2 regions of the Streptomyces sp. NPDC102402 genome follow, and region 2 is predicted to be linked to the other one. Evidence: riboswitches for the same ligand, from Rfam matches in the RefSeq annotation. Region 2 holds a riboswitch; the other holds the start of a gene.

Region 1 (15,121 bases), on a different contig from region 2:
GCACCGGTGCTCGGACGCTGAGGGTAGGGTCAGGGGGCATCATTGGCACGTTCTTCACAGGAGGCCCCCGGGTGGAGGTCCAGGAGACTCGAGTTCAGACGGACCGAGTACTCACCATCCCCAACATCCTCAGCATGGCTCGTCTCGTCGGCGTGCCGCTCTTCCTGTGGCTGATTCTTCGCCCCGTGTTCGGCGGGCCCAACAGTGACAACTGGGCCCTGCTGGTCCTGATGCTGAGCGGTATCAGCGACTACCTCGACGGCAAGCTCGCTCGCCGCTGGAACCAGATCAGCAGCCTCGGCCGGCTCCTGGACCCCGCGGCCGACCGTCTCTACATTCTGTCGACCCTGGTCGGGCTCACCTGGCGGGAGATCCTTCCGCTCTGGCTCACGGCCGCGCTCCTCGCCCGTGAGCTGATGCTCCTCGTCATGGTGGGAATCCTGCGCCGGCACGGTTATCCGCCGCCACAGGTCAACTTCCTGGGGAAAGCTGCAACCTTCAACCTGATGTACGCCTTCCCCTTGTTGCTGCTCAGCGACGGAAGTGGTTGGCTGGCTTCGCTGGGCACCATTTTCGGATGGGCGTTCGCTGGATGGGGTACAACCCTCTATTGGTGGGCAGGGATCCTCTACGTGGTCCAGGTCCGCCGTCTGGTCAAGGCGGATCAAGTAGCCGATTAGCTCGTTGATGCGTGGCCGTGCAGTGTCGCCGGCCCGCACCGGATGCTCTGTATCGCCCCGACGGGTGAAGTCGGCTAGACCGTCGTCTCTTCGAGGAGGACGTTTCCGACATGAAGGCCGTCGTGATGGCAGGCGGTGAAGGCACCCGCCTTCGCCCCATGACCTCAAGCATGCCCAAGCCGCTCCTGCCCGTGGCCAATCGGCCGATCATGGAGCATGTGCTAAGGCTGCTCAAACGGCATGGGCTCAACGAGACAGTCGTCACCGTCCAGTTCCTCGCCTCTCTCGTCAAGAACTACTTCGGCGACGGCGAAGAACTCGGTATGGAGCTCAGCTATGCCAACGAGGAGAAGCCACTCGGTACCGCGGGCAGCGTCAAGAACGCCGAAGAGGCCCTGAAGGACGACACCTTCCTCGTGATTTCCGGAGACGCCCTCACGGACTTCGATCTCACGGATCTCATCGCCTTCCACAAGGAGAAGGGCGCACTGGTCACGGTGTGCCTGACCCGCGTCCCGAATCCCCTGGAATTCGGGATCACGATCGTCGACGAAGAGGGAAAGGTCGAACGCTTCCTGGAGAAGCCGACCTGGGGCCAGGTCTTCTCGGACACGGTGAACACGGGCATCTACGTCATGGAGCCCGAGGTCTTCGACTACGTCCAGGCCGACACGTCGGTGGACTGGTCCGGTGACGTGTTCCCGCAGCTCATGAAGGACGGCAAGCCGATCTACGGCTACATCGCCGAGGGCTACTGGGAAGACGTGGGCACACACGAGAGCTACGTGAAGGCCCAGGCCGACGTGCTGGAGCGCAAGGTCGACGTCGAACTGGACGGCTTCGAGATCTCGCCCGGGGTCTGGGTCGCGGAAGGTGCAGACGTCCATCCCGACGCGGTACTGCGTGGGCCGTTGTACATCGGTGACTACGCGAAGATTGAATCCGGCGCCGAGATCCGCGAGCACACGGTCATCGGCTCCAACGTGGTCGTGAAATCACGCGCCTTCCTCCACCGGGCGGTCGTGCACGACAACGTCTACATCGGTGAGCACAGCAATCTGCGCGGCTGTGTCATCGGCAAGAACACAGACATCATGCGTGCCTCACGCATCGAGGACGGCGCCGTGATCGGCGACGAATGCCTGGTCGGTGAGGAATCGATCATTCAGGGCAACGTCCGGGTCTACCCGTTCAAGACCATCGAGGCGGGCGCCTTCGTCAACACCTCGGTGATCTGGGAGTCGCGCGGGCAGGCGCACCTCTTCGGCGCCCGTGGTGTCTCGGGGATCCTGAACGTCGAGATCACCCCGGAGCTCGCGGTCCGGCTCGCCGGCGCGTACGCGACGACCCTGAAGAAGGGTGCGACCGTCACGACCGCCCGTGACCACTCACGTGGTGCCCGTGCCCTGAAGAGGGCGGTCATCTCGGCCCTCCAGGCCAGCGCCATCGACGTCCGTGACCTGGAGAACGTACCGCTGCCGGTCGCACGCCAGCAGACCGCGCGGGGCAGCGCGGGCGGAATCATGATCCGGACGTCGCCGGGTGTGCCCGACTCGGTCGACATCATGTTCTTCGACGAGCGTGGAGCCGACCTTTCGCAGGCGCGTCAGAAGAAGCTCGACCGTGTCTACGCCCGTCAGGAGTTCCGCCGGGCCTTCCCGGGCGAGATCGGCGACCTCCACTTCCCTTCGAGCGTCTTCGACTCCTATACCGGCTCGCTGCTTCGCAACGTCGACACGAGCGGCATCGCCGACGCCGGCCTCAAGGTGGTCGTCGACGCCTCCAACGGCAGCGCGGGGCTGGTTCTGCCCAGTCTCCTCGGCCGTCTCGGAGTGGACGCCCTGACGATCAACCCGGGGCTCGACGAGTCCAGGCCCACCGAGTCCGCCGAATCCCGGCGTGCCGGGCTCGTGCGCCTCGGCGAGATCGTGTCCTCGGCGCGGGCGGCTTTCGGGGTGCGGTTCGACCCCGTGGGCGAACGGCTCTCCCTCGTGGACGAGCGGGGCCGCATCATCGAGGACGACCGGGCGCTCCTGGTCATGCTCGACCTCGTGGCGGCCGAGCGGAGGAGCGGGCGCGTCGCCCTGCCGGTGACGACGACCCGGGTCGCCGAGCAGGTGGCGGCCTACCACGGCACGCAGGTGGAGTGGACGACCACGTCCCCCGACGATCTGACGCGGGTGGGACGCGAGGACGCCACGATCTTCGGCGGTGACGGCCGGGGCGGGTTCATCGTCCCCGAGTTCAGCAGCGTCTTCGACGGTGCCGCGGCCTTCGTGAGGCTCATCGGCCTCGTGGCCAGGACACAGCTCACCCTCAGCCAGATCGACGCACGCATCCCGCGTGCTCACGTACTGCGCCGTGACCTCGCCACACCGTGGGCGGTCAAGGGGCTCGTCATGCGACGGGTCGTGGAGGAGGCGGGGGACCGCAGTGTGGACACGACGGACGGAGTCCGTGTGGTCGAGACCGACGGCCGCTGGGTGATGGTGCTGCCCGACAGGGCCGAGGCCGTCACCCATCTGTGGGCGGAGGGCCCCGACGACGCCTCGGCCCAGGCGCTGCTCGACGAGTGGGCGGCGGTCGTGGACAGCGCGGGCGACTGAGCAGACGAGCGTCGGGGCCCGGAGCCCCCCCCAACCGCGAACCGGCCCCCCCGGGGGGGCCGAGGGGCGCCCGCGGCAAGAACTGCGCCCAGGTTGGGGCATGGGGGGCCCCCCCCCCCGCCGCCGCCGCCGGGGGCGGGGGGGGGGGGGGGGGGGGGGGGGGGCCCGGGGGGGGCCCCCCCCCCGCGGCGGCGCCCCCCCCCCCCCCCCCCCCCCCCCCCCCCCCCCCCCGACGGTGGGGCCATTCGGCGGCAGCGGGCATGACGTGCGACGATGTGCGGCATGTCGCAGCCGCCCCCCGATCGGAGTAGCGCCCCGTCGCGTCCGCGTCCCGACGCGTCCATGTCGCTGCTGACCACGGTGATGGAACACAGCCTCGACGAGGGGTACGCCGAGGCTTCGGCACGTCGCCGGTCCGAGGGAAGCGACGGGCTTCCGCGCACCCTGAAGGCGAAGCTGGGCCTCGCGGCAGGCCTGGTGCTGGCCGCCCTCGTCGTGACACTCGGCGCTGCCGAGGCCCGGGTGGCGGCGCCGGTCGTGGCCAAGGAACGCGAAGAGCTCATCGACCGGGTGAACGCGGAGACCTCCAAGGCCGACACTCTCCAGGCGGAGGTCGACGAACTGCGCAAGGACGTCGGCGAGCGGCAGCGCAAGGCGCTCGAGCGGCACGGTGGCGACCAGGGGGCCCTGGTGGCCCTGCTGTCCGGTGCGACCCCGGTCGAAGGCCCTGGGATCAAGCTGGTGGTCGACGACGCCGAGGACACCGACCAGGGTGGGGGAGGTCCGCGCGAGTCCACCGGCTTCGCCGACACGGGCCGTGTACGGGACCGGGACATGCAGCGGGTGGTCAACGGGCTGTGGCAGTCCGGCGCCGAGGCGGTGGCCATCAACGGACAGCGTCTGACGGCCCTCTCCGCGATCCGGGCGGCGGGCGACGCCATACTGGTCGACAACAGGCCGCTCGTGCCGCCGTACACGGTGCTTGCGGTGGGGGACGGGAAGAAGCTCGCCACCGCGTTCCAGGACAGTGCGGACGGCCTGTATCTGCAGGCGCTGCACGAGAGCTTCGACATCCGCACCAGCATCTCCGAGCAGGAGCAGGTGCGTCTTCCGGCCGCGCCCAGCCTGATCGTACGTACAGCAGAGCCTCAGGCCGCAGACACGGGCAGTGGTGCGGCAGACACAGGGAAGGGCACATCGTGATCGCCGTACTGGGCCTCGTCGTGGGAGTCGTGGTCGGACTGTTGGTCCGCCCCGAAGTGCCGGCGGTGGTCGAGCCCTACCTGCCGATCGCCGTGGTGGCCGCACTCGACGCCGTCTTCGGCGGCCTGAGGGCCATGCTCGACGGGATCTTCGTGGACAAGGTCTTCGTGGTGTCGTTCCTGTCGAACGTCGTGGTGGCCGCGCTCATCGTCTTCCTCGGCGACAAACTGGGCGTCGGAGCCCAGCTCTCCACCGGTGTGGTGGTCGTGCTCGGCATCCGGATCTTCTCCAACGCCGCGGCCATCCGCCGCCACGTCTTCCGGGCTTGAGGCCGATGAGCAACGAACAGAACCCGAGCAGCGAACACGGTCCCGGCAGCGGCGGGCCCTCCGGTGCGCTCCCTCCCGAGAGGCCCGCGTCGGAGCCGTCCCGGCCCGCCCGGGCAGAGGCGGGGGAGGTCTCCGGCCGCCAGCGGCTGCGGGCAGGTCTCTGGCCGCCGAGGGTGAGCAGGGCCCAACTCATCGTGGCGCTGCTGCTGTTCGTCCTCGGCCTGGGGCTGGCCATCCAGGTCAGGTCGAACAGCGACAACAGCGCCCTGCGCGGTGCGCGCCAGGAGGACCTGGTGCGCATCCTCGACGAGCTGGACAACCGCACCGAGCGCCTCGAGGACGAGAAGCAGCGCCTCGACGACCAGCGCACGGAACTGGAGACCAGCTCCGACCAGGCGGAGGAGGCGCGTAAGCAGACGCTCGAGAAGGAGCGGCAGCTCGGTATCCTGGCAGGGACCGTCGCGGCGCACGGCCCCGGTATCACGCTGACCATCGGCGACCCCGGCGGCGCGGTCGAGCCCGACATGCTCCTCGACGCCATCCAGGAGCTGCGGGCCGCGGGTGCGGAGGCGATCGAGGTCAACGGCGTGCGTGTGGTGGCCAACACGTACTTCTCCGGCGACGGCGGGGAGCTGAGCGTGGACGGCCGGAAGGTCGAGGCTCCGTACGAGTTCAAGGTCATCGGCAAGCCGCAGGACCTGGAACCGGCTCTGAACATCCCCGGCGGCGTCGTACAGACGCTGGAGAAGGAGCAGGCCACGGCGGAGGTGGCGCGTGCCGACGATATCGTCGTGGACGCCCTGCGGCCGGCGAGACAGCCTGATCACGCTCGGTCGTCGTCCCGGTGAGAGGGCGGTGCGCGGGGCTCGCGGGACACGGGTGCCGGGTTGCGGGGGGTCGCCGCAACGGATCGGTGGCGCGTGGTGGAAACTGTCGGGTGGATACGGACGTTGTGAAGATGTCCGGGTCGGCAGGTGTGTTCATTCAGGGTTCGTCCTGCCCCACGGGCGGGTCTATTTCGGTCAAGGGGAAACGCCCGTGAAGTTGTTTGCGAAGTTGTTCGGAAAGAGTGCCCGCGAGGACAGCAACAGCGCTGCCCGCCACCGTGCACCGCGTCAGGGCGCCGAGGAGCAGGGATCGGAGCGCCCGCTCTTCCGCGATGAGGTGCGGGGACCCGGCGAGGGGACCGGCGCGTCGTCTGTTGACCCCGCAGGTGCGGGCCGCATAGGTTTCGGGGAACCATCAACCTCAAGTACGGGTGGAGGGTTCGCCCCCGCTCCGGAGGGTACGTCCATGCCGGTTTGTACCAGGTGCGGGCATCAGAACGCCGAGGCCAGCCGTTTCTGCTCCAACTGCGGCGCGCCGCTGCGGGGCGGAGTGCCCGAGCGGGCCGCGGAGACGACCTCGACCATCTCGATCTCCGGGATCGAGGCGTACGAGGCCGAGGCGACGGGCCAGACGGCCGTCCCCTCGCTCTCCCCGGAGGCGCAGGCCGCCGTCGACGCACTGCCCGCGGGCTCGGCACTGCTGGTGGTCCGCCGCGGACCCAACTCCGGCAGCCGGTTCCTGCTGGACGGGGACCTCACCACAGCCGGCCGCCACCCGCAGAGCGACATCTTCCTCGACGACGTGACCGTGTCGCGGCGTCATGTGGAGTTCCGCAGGAGCCCGGACGGTAGTTTCACCGTGGGCGACGTCGGCAGCCTCAACGGTACCTACGTCAACCGCGAGCGCATCGATTCCGTCGCGCTGACCAACGGCGACGAAGTCCAGATCGGAAAGTACCGGCTGGTCTTCTACGCGAGCCAGCGGGGCGTGTGACCCTTCCCCGGACTCCGTCCGGGGGGACCCCAGGAAGGTCCATGCTGCGAACACCGACAGGCGGTGCCGGTCACGGCACCGCCGCCGCGGGCGAGCGCGCGATGAGCATCGGCACGGTGCTCCTGCAACTGCGCGACGAATTTCCCGAAGTCACGATCTCCAAGATCCGCTTCCTGGAGGCGGAGGGGCTCATCGAGCCCCAGCGGACGCCCTCGGGCTACCGGAAGTTCAGCCCTGCCGACGTCGAGCGGCTGGCTCAGGTGCTGCGCATGCAGCGGGACCACTACCTGCCGCTCAAGGTCATCCGGGAGCACCTGGATGCCCTGGCGCGGGGTGAGCAGGCGGCGCTGCCGTCCGGCGGCGGGCAGGGCGATCCGCTCGACCCCCGATGGGACCAGGCGCCGGGTGCGGCCACTGCCGCCCGGATCGGACGCTCCGAGCTCCTCGCCGCCGCGGAGGCGACCGAGGAGCAGCTCGACGAGTGGGAGGCGTACGGGCTGATCGTGCCCGCCACCGGCGGGAGCTACGACGCAGAGGCGGTCACCGTGGCGCGGCTCGTGGCGGACCTGGGCCGGTTCGGCCTGGAACCCCGGCATCTGCGTGCGGTCAAGGCAGCCGCGGAACGCGAGGCCGGACTGGTCGAGCAGATCGTCGCACCCCTGCGCCGGCACCGGAATCCGCAGACCAGAGCCCATGCGGAAGCCACCGCTAAGGAGCTCGCGGAACTCTCCGTCCGGCTCCACGCCGCACTCGTGCAGTCCGCCCTGAAGGTCAGTTTCCACTGACGGCCGAGGAGCCCGACTATCCAAACATGGCGGGCACGTCCTAGGGTTGCTGTGTGAACGAGCTCGACGTTGTGGGTGTCCGGGTGGAAATGCCCTCCAACCAACCGATCGTGCTCCTGCGTGAAGTGGGAGGCGACCGGTACCTCCCTATTTGGATCGGCCCTGGGGAAGCGACCGCGATCGCCTTCGCCCAGCAGGGCATGGCTCCGGCCAGGCCGCTGACCCATGATCTCTTCAAGGATGTGCTCGAGGCCGTCGGCCAGGAGCTCACCGAGGTCCGCATCACGGACCTCAGAGAAGGGGTCTTCTACGCGGAGCTGGTCTTTGCCAGTGGGGTCGAGGTGAGTGCGCGGCCGTCCGACGCCATAGCGCTCGCCCTGCGCACCGGCACGCCGATCTACGGCAGTGACGGGGTGCTCGACGACGCGGGGATCGCCATCCCCGACGAGCAGGAGGACGAGGTGGAGAAGTTCCGCGAGTTCCTCGACCAGATCTCGCCGGAGGACTTCGGCACGAACAGCCAGTGACCGTCCCGCGGGGTGCCGTCGGCGCATCCGACAAGCCGTTCCCGGAAATCAGTCACGGGAAACCACCCTCAGGGTGATTATCACTCGGCGTGCCGAGTGTGGCGATCGTTGACGCACCCCTGGTGACTGCCTACCTTCGAGATGGCAGGTCAAGGACGGAGGTCGGCGTGAGAATCAGCGGCGACGGTGCGGCTGCGGGTGGGCCGTACCGGCAGCACGGTAGTGCGGCCGACCATCCCATCAGACAGCCGGTTCAGCCGGCGGCGGTGGCAGCGGACGGTGCGGCAGCGGCAGGGGACATCGGTTACCGGGGGCCGACGGCGTGCGCGGCGGCCGGGATCACGTACCGACAGCTCGACTACTGGGCGCGTACGGGGCTCGTGGAGCCGAGCGTACGTCCTGCGTACGGGTCGGGGACACAGCGTCTCTACAGCTTCCGGGACGTGGTGCTCCTCAAGATCGTCAAGCGTTTCCTGGACACGGGGGTCGCTCTTCAGAACATCCGCACCACCGTGCAGCACCTCAGGGCGCGCGGTTTCACGGACCTGGAGCGCATGACCCTGATGAGCGACGGGGCGACGGTCTACGAGTGTTCCTCGCCCGACGAGGTCGTGAGTCTCCTCCAGGGCGGCCAGGGTGTCTTCGGCATCGCGGTCGGAGTCGTCTGGCGGGATGTCGACGCGGCGCTGTCCCAGCTCCACGGGGAGCGGGTCGACACGGGGGAGACCCTGGTGGGCCACAACCCGGCCGACGAACTGGCGCGCCGGCGCAACCGCGCGGGCTGAACCAGCGGTGCCGGGCGGCGCGGCACGAACGCGGGTCGGGGCGGTTGTCAGTGGCATAGGGCACCATCGGTCCGTGTGAGAGCCGCGCCCACCATTCTGCATCTGGACATGGATGCCTTCTACGCCTCCGCGGAGCAGGCGGCGAAGCCCAGCCTGCGGGGCAGACCCGTGGTGGTGGGGGGCCTCGGTGTGCGCGGCGTGGTCGCCACCGCGTCGTACGAGGCGCGGCGGCTGGGCGTCCATTCCGCGATGCCGACGGCACAGGCGAGGCGGCTCGCGCCCAACGCCGCGTATCTGGTCCCGCGTTTCGCGCTCTACCGCACGGTGAGCGACCAGGTGATGGAGCTCCTCGGCCGGCTGTCACCGCTCGTGGAGCCGCTCAGTCTGGACGAGGCGTTCGTCGACCTGGAGGCCGGCGGGCTCGCCGACGACTCGGCTTCCGCCCGCGCGATCGGCGGACAGCTGCGTACGGTGATCAAGGCGGTCACGGGACTCAGCGGTTCGGTGGGTCTGGCCGGTTCGAAGATGCTGGCCAAGATCGCTTCCGAGGAGGCGAAACCGGACGGGCTGCTGCTGATCGAGCCCGGTACCGAGCGCGAGCTCCTGGCGCCCATGCCGGTCCGCACCCTCCCCGGTGTGGGGCCCGCCACCGGGGACCATCTCCGGCGCGCGGGCATGACCGTCGTCAGTCACCTGGCGGAGGCGGGCGAGGCTGAGCTCGTGCGGCTCCTGGGCAGGGCGCACGGCGTCGCGCTCCACCGCATGGCGCGGGGGTACGACGACCGCCCCGTCGTCGCCGAGAGGGACGCCAAGTCCGTGTCGGTCGAGGACACCTTCGACGTGGACCTGCACGACCGTGTGCGGGTCAGGTCCGAGGTGGAGCGGCTCGCGGACCGCTGCGTGCGGCGGCTGAGGGACGCGGGTCGCTCCGGGCGGACCGTGGTCCTCAAGGTGCGCCGCTACGACTTCTCCACGCTCACCAGGTCGGAGACCCTGCGCGGCCCCACCGACGACCCCGCGGTGGTCAGGGAGGCCGCTGCGCGGCTTCTGGAGGCCGTGGACACGACCGGCGGCGTCCGGCTGCTCGGAGTCGGCGTCACGGGGCTCGCTGACTTCACACAGGAGGATCTGTTCGCGCAGGCCGCCGAAGCGGAGCACGCCGCGGAGGAGTCCGCGGCCGCCGAGAGGTCCGCGACTGCCGAGGCGGCCGCGCGGCAGGACGGCACCACGGAGGAGGCGGCGGCCGAGTCCGTCGCCCGGGAGGGCGGGGAGCAGCCGGCCTCCCGGCGCTGGCCGGCCGGGCACGACGTGAGGCACGAGGTCCACGGCCACGGCTGGGTGCAGGGCAGCGGCGTCGGCCGGGTCACCGTGCGTTTCGAGGAACCGTGGACCCGGCCCGGCCGGGTGCGCACCTTCCGGGTCGACGATCCGGAACTGAGTCCGGCCGACCCGCTCCCCCTGGTGCGGGACCCGGTGGACTACTCCTCGTGGCCGGCCAGCTTCCCGAAGTCCCTGTCGGGGGTGTTCCCGGCGGACGGGGACGAGTCCAGTCCGTAGTGCCGGTACAGCTGGAGTTCCTGCTCGGGAGAGAGGTGGCGGCCCACGCCGAAGTCGGGTGCGTCCTTGATCAGGGCCCGGTCGAAGGGAATCACCAGGGCCCCGTCGACGAACTCGCTCGGCTCCAGAGGGACGAACGCGTCCCTGGTGAAGAGGCCGGTGCGCACGGCGGCCCACTCGGGCACACCGGTCGCGTCGTCGAGATAGACCTCGTCCACCGTCCCGATCTTGGCACCTCGACGGTCGAAGGCCTTGCGGCCGATCAGGCTGCGCGGATCGATGTCGGTCTGCACGGCGCCTCCACTGGTCACAACTGCATCAGGTGGTCGCGACTGCTCCACAGGCTCTACGAAAGGCCAGATCCGGGAGGTCGGCCACTCGAGACGGCACGCCCCGACCCCGCTGGTAGGCTGGGACACGGCTGCTGACCCTGTGCGGGAGAGTCCTCCGGAGCGATCCGGAGGCGCCGAAGGAGCAACTCCTCCCCGGAATCTCTCAGGCCCCTGTACCGCACGGACGAGGTCACTCTGGAAAGCAGGACGGGAACCGTACGGCACGTGCCGCTGCGGGGGCCGCCCTCACCGACGGTGAAAGCCGGTATGCCCCAGGGCGTGCCGGTGAAGCTCTCAGGTCGAGATGACAGAGGGGGAGGCCGTACGGGCAGCCACGCCGTGGCGCCCCTCGCAGGTCGTGACAGACCAGGAGGCCTCCACCATGACCCCCCGTCGCACTCCGCTCTCCCAGCTGGAGCAGGGCATCCCGTTCGAGCAGCGCCACATCGGGCCCGATGCCGAGGCGCAGGCGAAGATGCTCGCCCAGGTCGGCTACGGCTCCCTCGACGAGCTCACCGCCGCCGCGGTGCCCGACGTGATCAGGAGTGCCGAGGCGCTGAACCTCCCCGAGGCCCGCACCGAGGCCGAGGTCCTGTCCGAACTGCGGAGCCTCGCCGACCGCAACCAGGTGCTCGCACCGATGATCGGTCTGGGTTACTACGGCACGTTCACCCCGCCGGTGATCCTGCGCAACGTCATGGAGAACCCCGCCTGGTACACGGCCTACACGCCGTACCAGCCCGAGATCTCCCAGGGGCGGCTCGAGGCCCTCCTGAACTTCCAGACGATGGTCGCCGACCTCACCGGGCTGCCCACTTCGGGTGCCTCGCTCCTCGACGAGGGCACGGCCGCCGCCGAGGCCATGGCGCTGGCGCGGCGTGTGGGCAAGGTGAAGAACGGCGTCTTCCTGGTCGACGCCGACACCCTGCCGCAGACCATCGCGGTGATCGAGACCCGTGCCGAGCCGACCGGTGTGGAGGTGGTCGTCGCCGACCTCTCCGAGGGCGTCCCGGCGGAGATCGCCGAACGCGGCGTCTTCGGCGTGCTGCTCCAGTACCCGGGCGCCTCCGGTGCGGTGCGCGACATCAAGCCGGTGATCGAGCAGGCGCACGAGCTGGGGGCGATCGTCACCGTCGCCGCGGACCTGCTGGCCCTGACGCTGCTCACCTCGCCGGGCGAGCTGGGCGCGGACGTCGCCGTCGGTACCACGCAGCGCTTCGGCGTCCCGATGGGCTTCGGCGGACCGCACGCCGGCTTTATGGCCGTACGCGAGAAGTTCGCCCGCAGCCTGCCCGGCCGCCTCGTCGGTGTCTCCGTCGACGCCGACGGCGACAAGGCATACCGCCTGGCGCTGCAGACCCGCGAGCAGCACATCCGCCGTGAGAAGGCCACCAGCAACATCTGCACCGCACAGGTGCTGCTCGCCGTCATGGCCGGCATGTACGCCGTCTACCACGGCCCCGACGGGCTGCGGACGATCGCCGCGCGCACCCACCGGTTCGCCGCCATCCTCGCCGAGGGGCTGCGGGCTTCCGGCACCGAGGTCGTGCACGGTGCGTACTTCGACACCCTCACCGTCCGCGTGCCGGGCAAGGCCGCGGACGTGGTCGCCGACGCGCGCGAGCGCGGGGTCAACCTGCGTCTCGTCGACGCCGACCACGTCTCCGTCGCCTGTGACGAGACGACCACGCGCTCCCGGGTCGCGGCCGTCTGGGCGGCCTTCGGGGTCCGCGGCGACATCGAGGCGCTGGACACCGAGGCGGCCGACGCGCTGCCCGAGGGCCTGCTGCGTACCGACGCCGTCCTCACCCACCCGGTGTTCCACCAGCACCGCTCCGAGACGGCGATGCTGCGCTACCTGCGCAAGCTCGCCGACCGTGACTACGCGCTGGACCGGGGGATGATCCCGCTCGGCTCCTGCACCATGAAGCTCAACGCGACCGCCGAGATGGAGTCGGTCACCTGGCCGGAGTTCGGTGCGCTGCACCCCTTCGCGCCGGCCGAGCAGGCGCAGGGTTTCCTCACTCTCATCCGTGAGCTGGAGGAGCGTCTGGCCGAGGTCACCGGCTATGACGCAGTCTCCCTCCAGCCCAACGCGGGCTCCCAGGGCGAATTCGCCGGGCTGCTGGCCGTGCGCGCGTACCACCGTGCCAACGGCGACCACGGACGCACCGTCTGTCTGATCCCGTCCTCCGCGCACGGCACCAATGCCGCGAGCGCCGTGATGGCCGGCATGAAGGTCGTCGTGGTCAAGACCGCCGACGACGGTGAGGTCGACATCGAGGATCTCCGGGCCAAGATCGCGACCCACCGCGACGAGCTCGCCGTCCTCATGATCACTTACCCCTCCACGCACGGTGTCTTCGAGGAGCACGTCGCCGACATCTGTGCCGAGGTGCACGACGCCGGCGGTCAGGTCTACGTGGACGGCGCCAACCTCAACGCACTGGTCGGTCTCGCCAAGCCGGGCCACTTCGGCGGCGACGTCTCCCACCTGAACCTGCACAAGACCTTCTGCATCCCGCACGGCGGCGGCGGCCCGGGCGTCGGTCCGGTCGGGGTGCGCGCCCACCTCGCGCCGTACCTCCCCAACCACCCCCTCCAGCCCGCGGCGGGTCCGGAGACGGGCGTCGGCCCGATCTCGGCCGCCCCGTGGGGTTCGGCGGGCATCCTGCCGATCTCGTGGGCCTACGTACGCCTGATGGGCGGCGAGGGCCTGAAGCGCGCTACGCAGGTCGCCGTACTCGCGGCCAACTACATCGCCAAGCGTCTGGAACCGCACTTCCCGGTCCTCTACAACGGCCCTGCCGGTCTGGTCGCGCACGAGTGCATCGTGGACCTGCGGCCGATCTCCAAGGCGACCGGTGTCACCATCGACGACATCGCCAAGCGTCTGATCGACTACGGCTTCCACTCGCCGACCATGTCGTTCCCGGTGGCGGGGACGCTGATGATCGAGCCGACCGAGAGCGAGGACCTCGCCGAGATCGACCGGTTCTGCGACACCATGATCGCGATTCGCGGCGAGATCGAGAAGGTGGCCTCCGGCGAGTGGGGCGGGGACGACAACCCGCTGCGCAACGCCCCGCACACGGCAGCGGCGCTCGGGGGCGAGTGGGCCCACGCCTACACCCGCGAGGAGGCGGTCTTCCCGACCGGTGTCACGCCCTCGGACAAGTACTGGCCGCCGGTGCGCCGCATCGACGGGGCGTTCGGCGACCGCAACCTGGTCTGCTCCTGCCCGCCGCTGGACGCGTACGACGAGTAGGCGTTCAAAGACGCGTCGGGGCCGGTGCGGAGAGTTCTCCGGGCCGGCCCCCGTGGTTCGTCCGCCGTGGTCAGGCGGCCTTGATCACCTGACCGCTCCTCAGCGGCCGGTGAGGGGCGATGATCTGCCCGTCCGGGAGCAGCTCACCGGTGTCCTCGAAGAGGAGGACGCCATTGCACAGGAGGCTCCAGCCCTGTTCCGGGTGGTGAGCCATCAGGCGGGCGGCCTCCCGGTCGTTGGAGTCAGCGGTCGGGCAGGGTGGCTGGTGCTGGCACATGGATGGGTTCTTTCGCTGCGTCGATTCGAGTGTCCTGCGGCTGGACGATGTATTCATGGCCGCCCCCGTCATCAAGTCGGTCCGGTCCCAGTGTTGCCCCACGGGCGTCTCTCCGCAGGGATTTCGCGGCAGCTGCTGTGCTCCTCCCATGACGCATCACCCGGCCGGACGGTTCAATCCAACTCCACTGTCCGTTCGGATGGTTCGGGGTGACCTGACCGGACTAGTCCGGACGGGTACGGACGCGCCCCCGCCGAGAAGCTCGGCGGGGGCGCGTGAGGACGAGGGGTCAGGCGGGCGATCTGAGGAGGCCCGGGAGCTCGGGAAGATCCGGAAGGGGTGCCGGCGTGACGCGCAGCGTCATGACCGGGAGAAGGTCCGCGACCCGGTGAGGGCGGTGGGCCGTGATGCCCGGAGGCGCAGGTGCCAGAGGCACCAGCACGTCGGTCGGTGCGAGCGTGCCGCCGCCGGCGTCGGCCTCGATGTCGTGGTGCAGCCACAGAGTGAGCATGTACAGCTCGGGCACCGACAGCAGGCGCGGCTGGTAGGGCGTCGTCGTCGAACCCGCCTGCCGTACGGCGAGTTCGGTCGAGGTGATGTACGGGCCCTCGAAGAAGTGCGAGAAGGTCCAGCCGTCGGGGGTGAGCATGGTGTCCGCGGCGGCCACGGCGCTCTCGCCGCTGCGGATCAGGAAGCGCCAGCCTGCGAGGCGGGTGCGAGGTGCGGCCTCATCGGGCACGATCCGGTCCAGTACGTGGACGGGAAGCGGGAGTTCGGGGCTCAACGATCCCTGGACGGACCGGAGAGCGGGCGTGTGGGCCTCGCGGACCGCGGTCGGAGAACCGAGTGCCGCGAGAACGCTGCGCAGTGCGGGCGCTGGGGCCGGGGAGACATGCAGCGGCATGGTGGGTCGCCTCTCACTTCGGAGACACGGTGGTGCATGGGCGGGTG
Region 2 (15,121 bases):
CACCAGGGAACGGGCGTACAGGCGGGAGAAGTTCTGCACCCAGCCGTAGTACGTGTTGCCCGGGTCCAGGGAGTCCGGGCCACTGGAGTGCTCGTACGTGACCGTCCCCCCCTTCTTGTCGGAGGCGTTGACGATGCTCGACAGCGCGGCGTCCGCCTTGGCGTTGCCCCCACCGCCGTTGCTGTCACCGCCCGAGTCGCTGCTGCTGCACGCCGATGCGCCGAGCGATACCGCCACGGCCACGGCTATGGCCGCTGCTGTCTTTCTGTTCTGCATGCTGAGGAAAGCCCCCTCGCTAGTCCGGTGCGGCACTGCCGCGATTACTTGCCACGAGGGTCGAGTGCGTCACGCAGCCCGTCCCCCAGCAGATTGAAGGCCAGCACGGTGAGGAAGATCGCCATGCCGGGGATGACCATGAACATCGGGTCCACCTCGTAGAGGTCGACCGCCTGCGTGAGCATGCCGCCCCAGGACGCCTGCGGCGGCGCGATACCCACGCCGAGGAAGGACAGGGATGCCTCGAAGAGGATGTTCGTGGGGATCAGCAGTGTCGCGTAGACCAGGATCGGCGCGATGAGATTCGGCAGCAGCTCGCGGAAGAGGATGAACGGGCCGCGTGCGCCGAGCGACTTGGCGGCCTCGACGAACTCCCGCTCGCGCAGGGACAGGGTCTGCGCCCGGACGATACGGCCGATGTAGGGCCAGCTGAAGAAGCCGATCACGAAGATCAGGACCGCGATCCGCAGGGTGAGTCCTTCCATCCCGAACGCTTCACCCTGGAGGGAGGCGGAGATGGAGATCGCGAAGAGCAGCAGCGGGAAGGCGAGGAAGGTGTCCATCAGGCGGCTGATGAAGCTGTCCACCCAGCCGCCGTAGAAGCCGGCCACGACACCCATGACGACACCGATGACGACGGACAGGAGCGTGGAACCGACGGCCACCACGAGGGAGACCCAGGAGCCTTCGAGGATGCGCGCGAGGATGTCGCGTCCGGTCTGCGGCTCGACACCGAGCGGGTGGTCCCAGCTGATCCCGCCGAAGTCGCCCTTGGGCGCCAGCAGGACCGGGTCCACCAGGCTCTGGTTGAACGCGTTGGGGTCGAGCCCGAGGAGGGACTGCAGCGGCTTGGACAGCACCGCGGTGAGGATCAGCAGCACGACAACGATGCCACCGGCCATCGCGGCCTTGTCCCGCTTGAAGCGCGTCCAGGCGATGCGGCCGAGCGAGCGGCCCTCGATCTCCTTGCGTCCGGCGCCTTCCAGCACCGTTTCGGGCCGCGCGTCCGCCCCGGTGGTCTCGATCGGTGCCGTCATTGCGCTGGGGACCCCTCTCGGCCGACGGTGACCGGCCTGTGACCGCCGCTGTAGCGGCTCGTTTCAACATGTGGTTCATGTGGCGGTGCGCGACCGGCGAACCCTGTTTGAAGGAGGGATACGCCGGGCATGGAGCACCTGCTGTAGTGAGTCTTCAACCACTTTGCGATCACCCGCCAGACCTGACGGGGAATGTTTGCTCAAACGTGATGCTGCCAAGGGGCTTCCGTTATCCGGACAACCGTGCTTGCTGAGCGGACCTCTCGGTCGCTAATCCGCTATAGCGGACATGACGCCCAACAGCGTGGAACAGGTACCCAATTACCCCGGCGCTCCCGGCACCGGCTGACGTCGCCTCAGTAGGCGCGCGGTGCCTGGCCGGTGGCCGGGGGGTAGCCGTAGCCGGGTGCGGCGGGCGCCGGGGCGTGCGCCTCACGGTCGTAGAACGGCCGGGCGTTGGCGTGCAGCCACATCGCGACCGGGTCGTACTCGTCGGACATCGAGACCGTGGAGACCGGCAGGCCGTCGGGGACCACGCCGATCGACTGCTGCATCATCGCGCGGACGGCGTCGACGGACGGCCGGCCGGTGTCGTACAGGTCCAGGCCGATCGCCAGGTACGGGACCCCGAGCGCGGGCTGCACCCAGGCGCGCCGCAGGGCGCGGACGGCGGGGGTCCGGTGGGCGTTCTGCGACAGCAGCGCGTAGAACTGCGGGATCTCGACGGCGGGTTCGGAGAGCCGAAGCGGCCCCGCGGGCATCCGGTCGAGGCCCGTGGCGATACGGCGCAGGTCCAGCCAGGGGATGCCCACACCGCCGTCGGGGGCGTGCGGGTTGAGCCAGATCCCCCAGCGGTCGGGGAAGAGCGCGCGGGCGATGTCGCGGCCGGTGGTGACCTCGTGGGCCCTGTTCCAGCCGCTCGCCGCGAGTTCCTGGGCTGAGGTCACGCACGGGGCGTAACCCAGGCCGCCGACCTCCATGTTGCCGTACTGGGCGTCGGGGGAGCCCGCCGTGCCGTGCCAGAGCAGCATCCAGACCTGGCCGTCCGCCAGGGACCGCAGCAGCGCCTCGTAGGCGTCGAGCCGCCCGGGGGTCACCTGGCGCAGCACGTGCTCGACCTCTCCGCGTGCTCCCGGTCCCGATCCAGCAGGGGATACCCCGTCGGCCGCCCCCATGCCTGACGCACTCACCCTGGGTCCCGCCCCTCTTCGATCCGCTGTTCCCGCATGCCTCACGGTGCTGTGCCACCGCTCCCGGGCACACGGGGCGGTCTCGTCATCCAACCAGCTTATGCGCCGCCGTTGACACCGGCTTGACGCCACGTGGCGGTGGGGGTTCCGCTCTCAGAGCCCCTCGCGCCGGTAGAACGGGCGCACCTTCCCGAGCATCCAGTCGCCGACCGGGTCCTGCGCCACGTCGAGCAGGAGGAGATTGACCGGCCAGGGCACCTGGACCCGGCCCAGCGCACGGCCCAGCGCGTCCAGCAGAACCCCCTGGGCCGCGGCGTCCATGACGGCCAGTTCGACACCGACGAAGAGAGCGGGGCTGTCGCCCTCGACGCTGGCCAGCGCCCTGCGCGCGGTGCTCACCAGGCCGGTCGCCCGGAATTCGGCGGACACCGCGGAGAGGAAGTCGACCGGATCCTCCTTCCAGTCCGGCTCGTGGAGCCGCACCCGGCCACCGCTCGCCGGACCGTCGAGCGGTGTACGCCCTGCCCGGCAGAGTTCGGCGACGGCCGGCGGCGGCAGGGGTATCCCGACCGCGCCGCCCGGGTTGACCGCGATGCCGAGCTGCGGCGGGAGCCCGCGGGCGAACTCGCGCGCGGGCGCGACGGTGAAGGAGAGATGGGAGCCGACGCACTGGAGGAACTGCGCCTCGGAGCTGAAGACGGGGACGTAGGCACCGCCCTCGATGTCGAGGGTCGGCAGGTCGAGGCCGACGCTGTCGGGCCCGCCGCCGTTCGGCAGCGGCACCCAGACCTGGCTGCGGCCGAGCACCTCCACGAGCCGCCCGCCCGAGCCGGGCACGCCGAGCGAGGCGCTGAGCACCTCTTCGAGCTCGTTGGCCGGCCATCCCCCGGACGGATACGGGGCCTGTGCCTGAGCCGGAATGTCCACGGTGTCTGTGTCCCTTTCTCGCCATGCTGTGCGGCAGAAACCTTAGACCGGCCCGCGCCGCGAAGGCACTGCCGCAGGCGGGAGCGGGGCACATGCCCACCGTGCCGTCCAGATTCCGGACAGCCGGCCGGCCCGGCGCGAACTGTGCGTATGCGAACGGTGACGCCCGGATTCCCGCCTTCCGCACATCCGGGAACCGTGCGGCACGCTCCCCCTCGGCAGCCCGCCCCGGGAGCCCTACTCCTGCGGCAGGCGCGCCTCGGGGAACTCCGGGAAGGAGATCCGGTCGATCGCGGCGGCCGTCTCGCGGTCGAGCAGGACCGCCGAGGCGCACCCCGGCGGCAGCAGGCCGCTCTCGGTGTCGCGGAGCAGCCGGCCCACCGCACGCCGGTGCCGGGCGAAGGCGTACCCGGAGACTCCGCGCCCTCGCTCCCGCTGCCCCTGCCGGGCGACCCGGGGGGTGACGTCGAGCAGGACGAGATGGAGGGTGCTGCCCCGGCGCCGGGCCTCGCGCGCCAGCCATCGCCGCACCCACGCCTGCGTGCCGCAGTCGTGCACGACGACGGAGCCGCCGGACCTGAGGGCCCGCCACAGCCCGGCGTAGTGCGCGACGCGCACCAGGGGGCGGTAGAGCGCGTAGGGGAGTAAGCCGGGCAGGACGGCCGCCCAGCGGTCCCTGGTGTCCTGGGAGTCGATGGCGTGCTCCTGGACGGCCCGGCGGATCAGCGTCGACTTCCCGCTGCCGGGCAGCCCGGACACCACCACCACGTCACCGGCGGCGAAGTCCAGCCCACGCGTCCCGCGCCCGCCCTCGCCCCGCAGGTCACGCACCACCGGCGCGCACCCCGCCGTCAGCTCGCGGGCGGGCGCGCCCGGCTGCCGGGGCATCGCACCGCGTGCCGCCCCCGCGGTGCTCGCGTAGCGCTGCAACGTCATCGTCTTCCCCCTGCCGATTCACCCACTGACCTGCCCAAGAAGTGTAAAGAAAAGGTAATGCGGCACAACCGCTTCCGCCCGTACGTGTCGCTCCCGGCGCCCGAACGGACGAGGACGCCCCACTCTCCCCCAATGCGTGCGATGATGACCCCGCCAACTGCATACCGGCCGTTTGAATCCGCGCGGGAGAGTCCCGGTCACCGTGTGCACCGGGCGCCGAAGGAGCAAGTTCCTCCCTTGAATCTCTCAGGCCCCGTACCGCGTGGATGAGGCAGATCTGAAAAGCGGGCCGCTGCGCGGCTCCACCCAAGGTGCAAGCCGACCCCGGCGGGACCGAATCCGTCGGGACCCGTTCAGGGACTCTCGGCGAACCTCTCAGGTTCCGATGACAGATGGGGAGGGAACCACCCCCTGTCGTCATGCCCTGGAGCCATGTCCATGAGCACTGCCCCGAGCGCCGCCCCCCGCCGCACCGCCCTCGATGCCCTGCATCGGTCCCTGGGCGCGACCATGACCGACTTCGCCGGCTGGGACATGCCGCTGCGTTACGCCAGCGAGCGCGACGAGCACAACGCCGTACGCACCCGGGCCGGACTCTTCGACCTGTCGCACATGGGCGAGATCACCGTCACCGGACCGCAGGCCGCGGTCTTCCTGAGCTACGCACTGGTCGGCAACATCGCCACCGTGGGCGTGGGGCGGGCCCGCTACACGATGATCGTCGCGGAGGACGGCGGGATCCTGGACGACCTGATCGTCTACCGCCTGGACGACAGCGAGTACATGGTCGTCGCCAACGCGGGCAACGCCCAGCTCGTCCTCGACACCCTCTCCGAGCGCGCCGGCGGCTTCGACGCCGAGGTGCGGGACGACCGCGAGGCGTACGCGCTGCTCGCCGTCCAGGGCCCCGACTCCCCGGCCGTACTGAAGTCGGTCACCGACGCCGACCTGGACGGACTGAAGTACTACGCGGGTCTCCCCGGAACCGTCGCGGGTGTCCCCGCGCTCATCGCCCGTACCGGCTACACCGGCGAGGACGGCTTCGAGCTCTTCGTCGCCCCCGCCCACGCCGAGCAGCTGTGGAGGGCCCTGACCGAGGCGGGCGCGCCGTACGGGCTGATCCCCTGCGGGCTCTCCTGCCGCGACACGCTCCGCCTGGAGGCGGGCATGCCGCTGTACGGCCATGAGCTGACCACCTCGCTGACCCCCTTCGACGCGGGGCTGGGCAGGGTCGTGAAGTTCGAGAAGGAGGGCGACTTCGTGGGCCGCGAGGCGCTGACCGCCGCGGCGGAGCGGGCGGAGACCGCGCCGCCCCGCAAGCTCGTCGGCCTGGTGGCCGAGGGCCGCCGGGTCCCGCGGGCGGGCTTCCCGGTCGTCGTCGGCGGGGAGGTCGTGGGTGAGGTCACCTCCGGCGCGCCGTCGCCCACCCTGGGCAAGCCGATCGCCATGGCCTACGTGGACGCGGCGCACGCCGCGCCCGGCACCGAGGGTGTCGGGGTCGACATCCGGGGCACGCACGAGCCGTACGAGGTCGTGGCGCTGCCCTTCTACAAGCGCCGGAAGTGACACGGCGCGCCGCGCACGTGACGCAGTCGTGTCTCACACCGTAAGACCACCGTTCATCAGCACTCCCCCGCGTACAGGAGAATTCAGGTCATGAGCAACCCCCAGCAGCTGCGGTACAGCAAGGAGCACGAGTGGCTGTCGGCCCTCGAGGACGGCGTGGCCACGGTCGGTATCACCGAGTTCGCGGCCAACGCGCTCGGTGACGTCGTCTACGCCCAGCTCCCGGAGGTCGGTGACACGGTGACCGCGGGCGAGACCTGCGGTGAGCTGGAGTCGACCAAGTCGGTCAGCGACCTGTACTCGCCGGTGACCGGCGAGGTGACCGCGGCCAACCAGGACGTCGTGGACGACCCGTCGCTGGTGAACTCCGCTCCCTTCGAGGGCGGCTGGCTGTTCAAGGTGCGCGTCGCGGAGGAGCCGGACGACCTTCTCTCCGCCGACGGGTACACCGCGTTCTCCGGCAACTGAGACCTTAGGGACTTAACTGATGTCGCTTCTCAACTCCTCCCTCCACGAGCTGGACCCGGACGTCGCCGCCGCCGTCGACGCCGAGCTCCACCGTCAGCAGTCCACCCTCGAGATGATCGCCTCGGAGAACTTCGCTCCGGTCGCGGTCATGGAGGCGCAGGGCTCCGTCCTCACCAACAAGTACGCCGAGGGCTACCCCGGCCGCCGCTACTACGGTGGCTGTGAGCACGTCGACGTGGTCGAGCAGATCGCGATCGACCGCATCAAGGCACTCTTCGGCGCCGAGGCCGCGAACGTCCAGCCGCACTCGGGTGCGCAGGCCAACGCCGCCGCGATGTTCGCGCTGCTGAAGCCGGGCGACACGATCATGGGTCTGAACCTGGCCCACGGCGGTCACCTGACCCACGGCATGAAGATCAACTTCTCCGGCAAGCTCTACAACGTGGTCCCGTACCACGTCGACGACACCGGTGTCGTGGACATGGCCGAGGTCGAGCGCCTGGCCAAGGAGTCGAAGCCGAAGCTCATCGTGGCCGGCTGGTCCGCCTACCCCCGCCAGCTGGACTTCGCCGCCTTCCGCCGCATCGCGGACGAGGTCGGCGCGTACCTGATGGTCGACATGGCGCACTTCGCCGGCCTGGTCGCCGCGGGTCTGCACCCCAACCCGGTGCCGCACGCCCACGTCGTCACGACCACCACGCACAAGACCCTCGGCGGCCCGCGCGGCGGCGTCATCCTGTCGACGCAGGAGCTCGCCAAGAAGATCAACTCCGCGGTCTTCCCCGGTCAGCAGGGCGGTCCGCTGGAGCACGTGATCGCGGCCAAGGCCGTCTCCTTCAAGGTCGCGGCGACCGAGGAGTTCAAGGAGCGCCAGCAGCGCACCCTGGACGGCGCCCGCGTCCTCGCCGAGCGCCTGGTGCAGCCGGACGTCACCGAGGTGGGTGTCTCCGTCCTCTCCGGCGGTACGGACGTCCACCTGGTCCTCGTCGACCTGCGCAACTCGGAGCTGGACGGCCAGCAGGCCGAGGACCGGCTCCACGAGCTGGGCATCACGGTCAACCGGAACGCCATCCCGAACGACCCGCGGCCCCCGATGGTCACCTCGGGCCTGCGCATCGGTACGCCCGCCCTGGCCACCCGTGGCTTCCAGGCCGAGGACTTCACCGAGGTCGCCGAGATCATCGCGGCAGCGCTGAAGCCCGCGTACGACGCCGAGGCCCTCAAGGCCCGCGTGGCCGCGCTGGCCGAGAAGTTCCCGCTGTACCCCGGCGTCAAGTAGTCACCCACGATTTGCACGCCGGGTGGGGGCACCGCGCACACTGAACAGGGTGTGCGCGGTGCCCCCACCCCTTTGCCCCGCGTACCCGGGCCCACCGGCCCGTCCCCGCACCACCCGGCGGACAACGACGTCCACCAACGCCTTAGGAGTACTCCCGTGGCCCTCTCGGTCTTCGACCTCTTCTCGGTCGGTATCGGCCCGTCCAGTTCCCACACGGTCGGCCCGATGCGCGCGGCCCGCATGTTCGCCCGCCGCCTCAAGAACGAGGGCCTGCTGGCCCACACCGCCTCGATACGGGCCGAGCTCTACGGCTCTCTCGGAGCGACGGGCCACGGCCACGGCACGCCCAAGGCCGTGCTGCTCGGCCTGGAGGGCGAGTCGCCCCGCACGGTCGACGTCGAGGGCGCGGACGCCCGCGTCGAGGAGATCCGCTCCACGGGACGCATCAGTCTGCTCGGCGTGCACGAGATCCCCTTCGACGCCGACGAGCAGCTGGTCCTGCACCGGCGCAAGGCCCTGCCCTACCACGCCAACGGGATGACGGTCCTCGCGTACGACCGCGACGGCGCCCCGCTGCTGGAGAAGACCTACTACTCCGTGGGCGGCGGCTTCGTCGTCGACGAGGACGCCGTCGCCGGCGAGGACCCGATCATCCCGGACGACACCGTCCTCAGGCACCCCTTCCGCACCGGTGACGAGCTGCTGCGCCTCGCCCGCGAGACAGGCCTGTCCATCTCCTCCCTCATGCTGGAGAACGAGAAGGCCTGGCGCGCGGAGGACGAGATCCGCACCGGCCTCCTGGAGATCTGGCGCGTCATGGAGGCCTGCATCGCGCGCGGCATGTCCCGCGAGGGCATCCTGCCGGGTGGCCTGAAGGTGCGCCGCCGCGCCGCGAACTCGGCGAGGCAGCTGCGCGCCGAGGGCGCCCCCCTGGCGCACGCGATGGAGTGGATCACCCTCTACGCGATGGCCGTCAACGAGGAGAACGCGGCCGGGGGCCGCGTCGTCACCGCTCCGACCAACGGCGCGGCGGGCATCATCCCCGCCGTCCTCCACTACTGGCTGAACTTCGCCGCGGACGGCTGCACCGATGCCGAGAAGGAGGACGGCGTCGTCCGCTTCCTGCTCGCCGCCGGCGCCATCGGCATGCTCTTCAAGGAGAACGCCTCCATCTCCGGCGCCGAGGTCGGCTGCCAGGGCGAGGTGGGCTCCGCCTGCTCCATGGCCGCCGGCGCCCTGGCCGAGGTCCTGGGCGGCTCCCCCGAGCAGGTGGAGAACGCCGCCGAGATCGGCATGGAGCACAACCTGGGCCTGACCTGCGACCCGGTGGGCGGCCTCGTCCAGATCCCGTGCATCGAGCGCAACGGCATGGCGGCGGTGAAGGCGGTCACGGCGGCGAAGATGGCGCTGCGGGGCGACGGCAGCCACAAGGTCTCCCTGGACAAGGTCATCAAGACCATGAAGGACACCGGGGCGGACATGTCCGTCAAGTACAAGGAGACGGCGCGGGGCGGGCTCGCGGTGAACATCATCGAGTGCTAGGCGGACGGGCCCTGACCAGTGCGTTTGTATCTTCCAGCGCTGTCAGGGCCTTCCCTGCCTACGCGGCGGAAAGTCCCTGGAGCCTCCCTGGGCCATCTCTCCTTTGCCTCGTTCCTGGGGGGGTGCAGGGCTGCCTCCCGGGCCGGCCAGGCGCCCTTGCGGCTGGGCGAACAGGCCAGGTTCAGCGCGGTGAGGTCGCTCCTGAGGAGCCGCCGATTCTGACCGAGGTCCGCATGCCCCCCCCCGGCCGCCTGTGGGGCGCAAGGACCGCAGCGGGTACCGCCCCCTGCCTCAGACGAAGTCGATCAGGTCCCGCAGCGGCGGGGGCACGAGCTCGTGCGGGAGCGCCTCGACCAGCACCGTGCCGTAATGGATCTTCCGGCCCTTCTTGGTCCCGATGAACCGGCGCAGCTGCTGGTGCGTGCTGCGCTCCCGCTGGGCGGGCTGGGACTGGAAGGTGAGCAGCGGGCGCAGGTCGCCCTGCTGCCGGACGAGCTCCGTCACCTGTTCCACCCCGAGAGCGCGGATGAGCTCGTCCTCCAGGTCCACATCGCACACGAAGAAGTCCGGTTCCAGCCCGGCCCGCGCCCAGGCGCGGGCGAAGTAGCCGCGTTCCCCCTCGTCGCACAGACCCGTCAGCTGCACGTTCAGGCCCTTGGGTCCGGCGCGGTCGACGAAGCGGGCCACGTTCATGGCGCCGCCCATCGCCAGGACGCAGATCTCCTCCTCCGCCAGGTCCCGGCCGTAGCCGTGCGCCAGCGCGTCGACCGCGGCGACATCGCTCGGCCCTTCCACCAGAACGATCCCGCGGACGGGCAGCAGCGTGGCGAGCTCGTACGCCGGGGCGGCGGGACCGCCCCACGCCCACGAGGTGATCGCGTCCCGGAAGGACCTCATATCAGCCAACAGACACATCCATTCGTGCTCTGACGGTATGCCGCTCGACCAGCTCCGCAAGTCCGGCCACCGTAGCGTCGTCGAAGAACTCCGCCGCCGGCAGGTCCACGTGCAGGAGGGTCCTGATCCGGGCGAGGAGATCCATGCCCGACAGCGAGTTGCCGCCCATCTCGAAGAACTCGTCGTCGATACCGACCTCCTGGAGGACGAGCGCGTCGGCCACCAGGTCCGCCAGCAACTCCTCGGTGGGAGTACGCGGGGCCGCGAACGACGTGGTCACGGTCCGCGGCAGATGGGCGGGGGCCGGCAGCGCCCGCCGGTCCGTCTTCGAGCCCAGCGTGAGCGGGAACTCCTCCATGACCACGATGACGGACGGGTGCATGTACCGGGGCAGTCTGTGGTGCAGGGCCAGCCGCAACCTCGGCACCAGCCCCTCGGCGGAGCCGCTCGGCACGACGTACGCCACCAGGATCTTCCGTCCGGGCACGACGTCCTCCCGGGCCAGTACGACGGCCTCCTTCAGATCCGGCAGCCCGGACAGGGCCGCCGCGACCTCACCGGGTTCGATGCGGTAGCCGTCGACCTTGACCTGATCGTCGATGCGTCCGCGGAACTCCAGCGCACTGCGGGCGTCGAGACGGACCATGTCGCCGATGCTGTACATCCGCTCGCCGGGGACGAACGGGTCGGGCACGAACTTCTCGGCGGTGAGCGCCGGGCGGCCCACATAACCGCGGGCCACACCGCTGCCGCCGGTGTACAGCAGACCCCACTCGCCCTCGGGGACCCGCTCCAGGTTCTCGTCCAGGACGTACAGGCGGGTGTCGGTGACGGCGCGTCCGATCGGGACGCTGTCACCGATGCGGTCGTCGATGACGTGACAGGACGTGAAGCAGGTGTCCTCGGTGGGGCCGTAGCCGTTGACGATCAACAGCTCCGGGTAGGCCTCGCGGAGAGAGTTCATGTGCAGAGGGGACAGCGGTTCTCCGCCGCCGAGCATCTGGCGCAGTCCTGCCATGCTGTCGAGGTGGTCGTCGACCAGCCGGTGGAACAGGCCCGTGGTCAGCCACAGCGTGGTGATCCGCTCCTGTTCCAGGAACGCGGCCAGCTCGTGCATCGCCACCGTGCCCGGCGGATAGACGACCAGCTTGGCGCCGTTGAGCAGGGAGCCCCAGATCTCGAAGGCGGAGGGGTCGAAGCGCAGCGAGCAGAACTGCAGGAATGTCTCGTCCGCGGTCAGCGAGGCGTAGTCGCCGTCCTGCACCAGCCGCACCACCCCACTGTGCCGTACGGCCACGCCCTTCGGCATGCCGGTCGATCCGGAGGTGTAGCAGATGTAGGCCAGGTTGTCGGGGCCGGTGCCGGGGGTGATCGGTCCCGGGGCGGGGTCCGTCTGCCACGGGTGGTCGAGGTTGACCACGGTGCCGTCGATCTCGGGCACGCGGTCGCTCAGCCGGTCGTGGGTGAGCAGGACGCGTGCCTGCGCCTGTTCGAGCATGTACCGGAACCGCTCGGGGGGCTCGTTCTGGTGCACGGGCAGATAGGCGCCGCCCGCCTTCAGGATGCCGACGAGCGCGACGACCATCTCGAACGAGCGCTCCACGAACAGGCCGACCACGCTCTCCGTGCCGACGCCGAGCCCGCGCAGCTGCCGGGCCAGCAGATCGGCCCGCCGGTCGAGTTCCGCGTAGCTCATGTTGACGCCGTCGAAGCGCAGAGCGATCGCCTCAGGGCGAAGGCGCACCTGTTCGTCGAACAGATCCGTGATGCTCGCGCTCCGCCAGTTGTCGATGGTCATCGGATGCTCCCCTTGTCGAACGCCGCTTCGAGCTGCCGCTCCGGGGAGCCGGCGAGGTCGAAGGCCTCGGTTTCCCACGCATACGCTTCCACGTCCGGTGCAGGAGCCGTCCCACCCGCCTTCCTGAGACCGTTCAGGATGGTCTCGGCACGCAGCGACAGCAGACTGAACGACCCCGCGTCACCGATGCCGTGACTCGATTCGCACAGTCCGTTGAGGAACAGCGGCGGTGTGCTGTCGGTGTGGGACCGCAGCCGGTAGTCCGGCTCGACGACCAGATGGCCGTCGTCGTCGACCTGGAAGCGGTCGATCACGCCGGCCAGCAGCGCCGGATACGGCTCCTGGTGCTCTCCCGGTCCGAGGTCGCGGAATCCGGTCGCGAGGATCACCAGGTCCGCCTGGTCCGTCGACACCTCCCTGGTGTGCACCTCCTCCACCTCGAGGCGCACTCCGGTCCCGACCGGTTCGGCGGTCCTGATCGCGCTGTTGCCGCGGACGAACACCCGCTGGTCGCCGTCCAGGCGCTGCTCGTACATGAGCGCGTACAGATGGTGCAGGACGTCGGCGTCGGCCGACGAATAGTTGGTGGGCCGCATGTACGCGTCGAGCTCGCGCTTGCTCGCCCGGTCCGCCCGGTAGTAGTAGTCCGTGAACGAGGGGAAGAAGCCCTCCTCGCTGAACGGGCTGGTGTCCTTGAGCCGCAGCCCGAATTTCCGCACGTAGTTGACGATTTTCGCGTGCGGGAAGCGGTGGGCGAGATCGAGGACGATCTCGACGGCGCTCTGGCTGCCGCCGATGACGGCGATCGACCGCGGGGGCTCGCCGGTCAGCTCGCGCACGGTGTGCAGGTAGCGGGTGAGGTGGCACACCCGGGGGCTGGCCAGACCCGTGAATGGCTCGGGGACGAACGGGGTTCGGCCGGTGCCCACCACCAGCGACCGGGCCCGGTGCTGCGACCCGTCCGCGCACGTCACCACGTACTCCGCGGTGCCGCCGGTCCCGGACACGGCGACGTCCGTCGCCCGCGCGCCGAACGCGACCTGTGGCCGGAACTGCCGGGTGACCCAGTCGATGTACTGCGCGTACTCCTTGCGCAGCGGGAACTCCAGGGGCAGGTTCAAGTGCTCGATGAGCCTGCCCTGTTCGAAGAGGTAGTTGATGAAGCTGTAACGACTGCGCGGGTTGCGCAGGGTGACGAGGTCCCGATTGGGATGGTTCTGCATGTTGGAACCGTCCAGCAGCAACCCTCCCTGCCACACCGGGTGGGCCGCGGCTTCCAGGAAGAAGGCGCGCGTACCCGGCTGCTCCTCCTGGAGCGCGATGGCGAGCGACAGGTTCGCGGGTCCGAACCCGACACCGAGCACATCCACGGGTTCGGAGGTCGGCGCGGTCGCCTGGACGTCGGATCGATCAGTCATGCGGCACCTCGGATTGCGTCATCCCGCGTCAGCATTGTTCTCCCGTTCCGCGGACCGGCCGACGATCAGTGCCGGGTCCGCCCGCATCTCCTCGTACCAGTAGCGCCACTTCGCCACGTCGCCCGCGAGGCCGGCGGCGGCGATGATCTCTTCCTCTCGCTCCCAGCGGACCTCGGCCCGGGGCTGAATTCCGCTGCTGCCCAGGACCTTGCGGTAGAAGGGGTCGTCCCCCTTGCGGACGTCGCTCATCAGGGCGCCCACCTCGGGCGAGACCAGTTGCAAGCCGGGGCGAGGGGCCCAGCTCTCGAGACCGACGACCGGGGGCAACCCGAGCGCCGCCATCAGAGCGGCCGTGAGTCCGGCAGGGTCGGCCCGCAGGTCGTCGGAGTCGACGAGCACGTACGGGACGCCCCGTGACCGGCACTGCTCCATCTGCTCGCGCAGCGACTGCCAGCCGCTCTCGAAGACCGGGAAGGTCTCCGCGCCGTTGAGCTGGCGCACGATCCGCAGCCGGGAGGTGGTAGACAGACGGGGGTCGCAGATCACGAAGACCGGCGCGGCCGTGGCGAGCCCGACGAGCTGCCCGAACTGGGCCTCGCTGAGCTGGAAACTCATCTCCTTCATCAACAGGCCGCCGCCGTGCGGCACGTCAGCCAGCGCGACCCGGCGGCCGGACGCGACTTCCATGGGGTTGGCCAGGATGCTCTCGACGGATTCCGGACCCTGGTCGCCCCAGTAGCAGGCCTCGAAGGGTTCGTGGCAATGGTGGGTCACCGCCGGGTGCTGCCACAGCAGCCGCGCCACGGCGGTCGACCCGGTGCGCGGCGGCGATATCAGCGCCAGCCGGGTCTTGTACACAGAGGTCAACGCAGCGTCCAATTCCACTGTCTCCTTACTGCCAGCTCGGCCCGGCAAACGGCCGGAGCCATGGGGTCCGTCAGGGGTGTCACGGGATCTCACGGCGCTCGGAGCGCTTGGTCGAGATCGGCGACGATGTCGTCCAAGTGCTCCATGCCGATGCTCAGCCTGACCATGTCCGGCGGCACCGGAACCCGGGCCGGGTCGGCGTCCGCGGCCTGCTTGTGTGTGGTGGCGCCGGGGATCGTGGCCGTGCTCCTGACCTGGCCGAGGTTGTTCGCCCGCCAGACGAGCGCGAGCCGGTCCATCACCTCGTGGGCGGCCCGGACGCCGCCGGCCGGGCGGAAACAGAGAAGGAAACCGAACCGGTTCTCCGCCTCTCCCCCGTCCAGTTCGCTGTCGACCAGCCACATGTCGCGCTTGGCGATGTGGTTCGACCGGTGGCTCTCGAGTCCGGGGTGGAAGACCTCGACGACGCCGGCGTGGCCCTCGAGATGGCGTGCGACCTCGAGCGCGGTGCGGGACATGACGTCCACCCGGCCGCGCAGCTCCCGGATGTCGGCGAGGATCGTCCACGCGTTGAACGGGCTGATGACCGCGCCCATGTCCCGCAGCGGACCGCGGCGCAGGTGTCCCGCGTAGTCCGCCGAGAGCTCCGCGGGCTGGCCACGCAGCTCCAGACCGTGCCGGGCGATCACCGCTCCGCCCATGCTCCGGCCGCTGGCGCCTGCCGCCTTGGTGAGCGAGTGCACCACGATGTCCGCGCCGAGCGCCAGCGGACGGAGCAGGGCGGGCGTGGCGAGGGTCGCGTCGACGATGAGCGGGACCCCCGCCGCCCGGGCCAGCTCCGACAGCGCGGGGATGTCCACGAGCTGGACCGTCGGGTTCGACGGCACCTCCGCGTAGAGGAACCGGGTCCGCTCGTCGAT

The links. Region 2 has a riboswitch for glycine ahead of gcvT (glycine cleavage system aminomethyltransferase GcvT). Riboswitches for the same ligand answer to the same signal wherever they lie in the genome.
Region 1: linked by a shared signal. The riboswitch ahead of gcvP (aminomethyl-transferring glycine dehydrogenase) and the one ahead of gcvT (glycine cleavage system aminomethyltransferase GcvT) in region 2 are both predicted to bind glycine.

The regions. Positions count from the first base shown of each region.
Region 1 covers NZ_JBIWKR010000018.1:114-15,234, forward strand. Annotated here, with positions in the region: gene ACIRJR_RS32540 (CDP-alcohol phosphatidyltransferase family protein) at 72-680, shown strand; gene ACIRJR_RS32545 (sugar phosphate nucleotidyltransferase) at 791-3,286, shown strand; gene ACIRJR_RS32550 (DUF881 domain-containing protein) at 3,629-4,489, shown strand; gene ACIRJR_RS32555 (small basic family protein) at 4,486-4,818, shown strand; gene ACIRJR_RS32560 (DUF881 domain-containing protein) at 4,824-5,666, shown strand; gene ACIRJR_RS32565 (FHA domain-containing protein) at 5,857-6,639, shown strand; gene ACIRJR_RS32570 (MerR family transcriptional regulator) at 6,681-7,424, shown strand; gene ACIRJR_RS32575 (bifunctional nuclease family protein) at 7,478-7,951, shown strand; gene ACIRJR_RS32580 (MerR family transcriptional regulator) at 8,119-8,736, shown strand; gene ACIRJR_RS32585 (DNA polymerase IV) at 8,812-10,293, shown strand; gene ACIRJR_RS32590 (PRC-barrel domain-containing protein) at 10,215-10,586, opposite strand; glycine riboswitch at 10,719-10,814, shown strand; gene gcvP (aminomethyl-transferring glycine dehydrogenase) at 11,008-13,893, shown strand; gene ACIRJR_RS32600 (DUF5999 family protein) at 13,964-14,170, opposite strand; gene ACIRJR_RS32605 (hypothetical protein) at 14,460-15,074, opposite strand.
Region 2 covers NZ_JBIWKR010000023.1:32,210-47,330, forward strand. Annotated here, with positions in the region: gene ACIRJR_RS35000 (ABC transporter substrate-binding protein) at 1-276, opposite strand, end outside; gene ACIRJR_RS35005 (ABC transporter permease) at 321-1,313, opposite strand; gene ACIRJR_RS35010 (enhanced serine sensitivity protein SseB C-terminal domain-containing protein) at 1,670-2,422, opposite strand; gene ACIRJR_RS35015 (enhanced serine sensitivity protein SseB) at 2,657-3,430, opposite strand; gene ACIRJR_RS35020 (AAA family ATPase) at 3,668-4,366, opposite strand; glycine riboswitch at 4,540-4,637, shown strand; gene gcvT (glycine cleavage system aminomethyltransferase GcvT) at 4,805-5,932, shown strand; gene gcvH (glycine cleavage system protein GcvH) at 6,023-6,400, shown strand; gene glyA (serine hydroxymethyltransferase) at 6,420-7,679, shown strand; gene ACIRJR_RS35040 (L-serine ammonia-lyase) at 7,836-9,221, shown strand; gene ACIRJR_RS35045 (TOPRIM nucleotidyl transferase/hydrolase domain-containing protein) at 9,513-10,127, opposite strand; gene ACIRJR_RS35050 (amino acid adenylation domain-containing protein) at 10,120-11,916, opposite strand; gene ACIRJR_RS35055 (lysine N(6)-hydroxylase/L-ornithine N(5)-oxygenase family protein) at 11,913-13,334, opposite strand; gene ACIRJR_RS35060 (hypothetical protein) at 13,353-14,213, opposite strand; gene ACIRJR_RS35065 (trans-sulfuration enzyme family protein) at 14,291-15,121, opposite strand, start outside.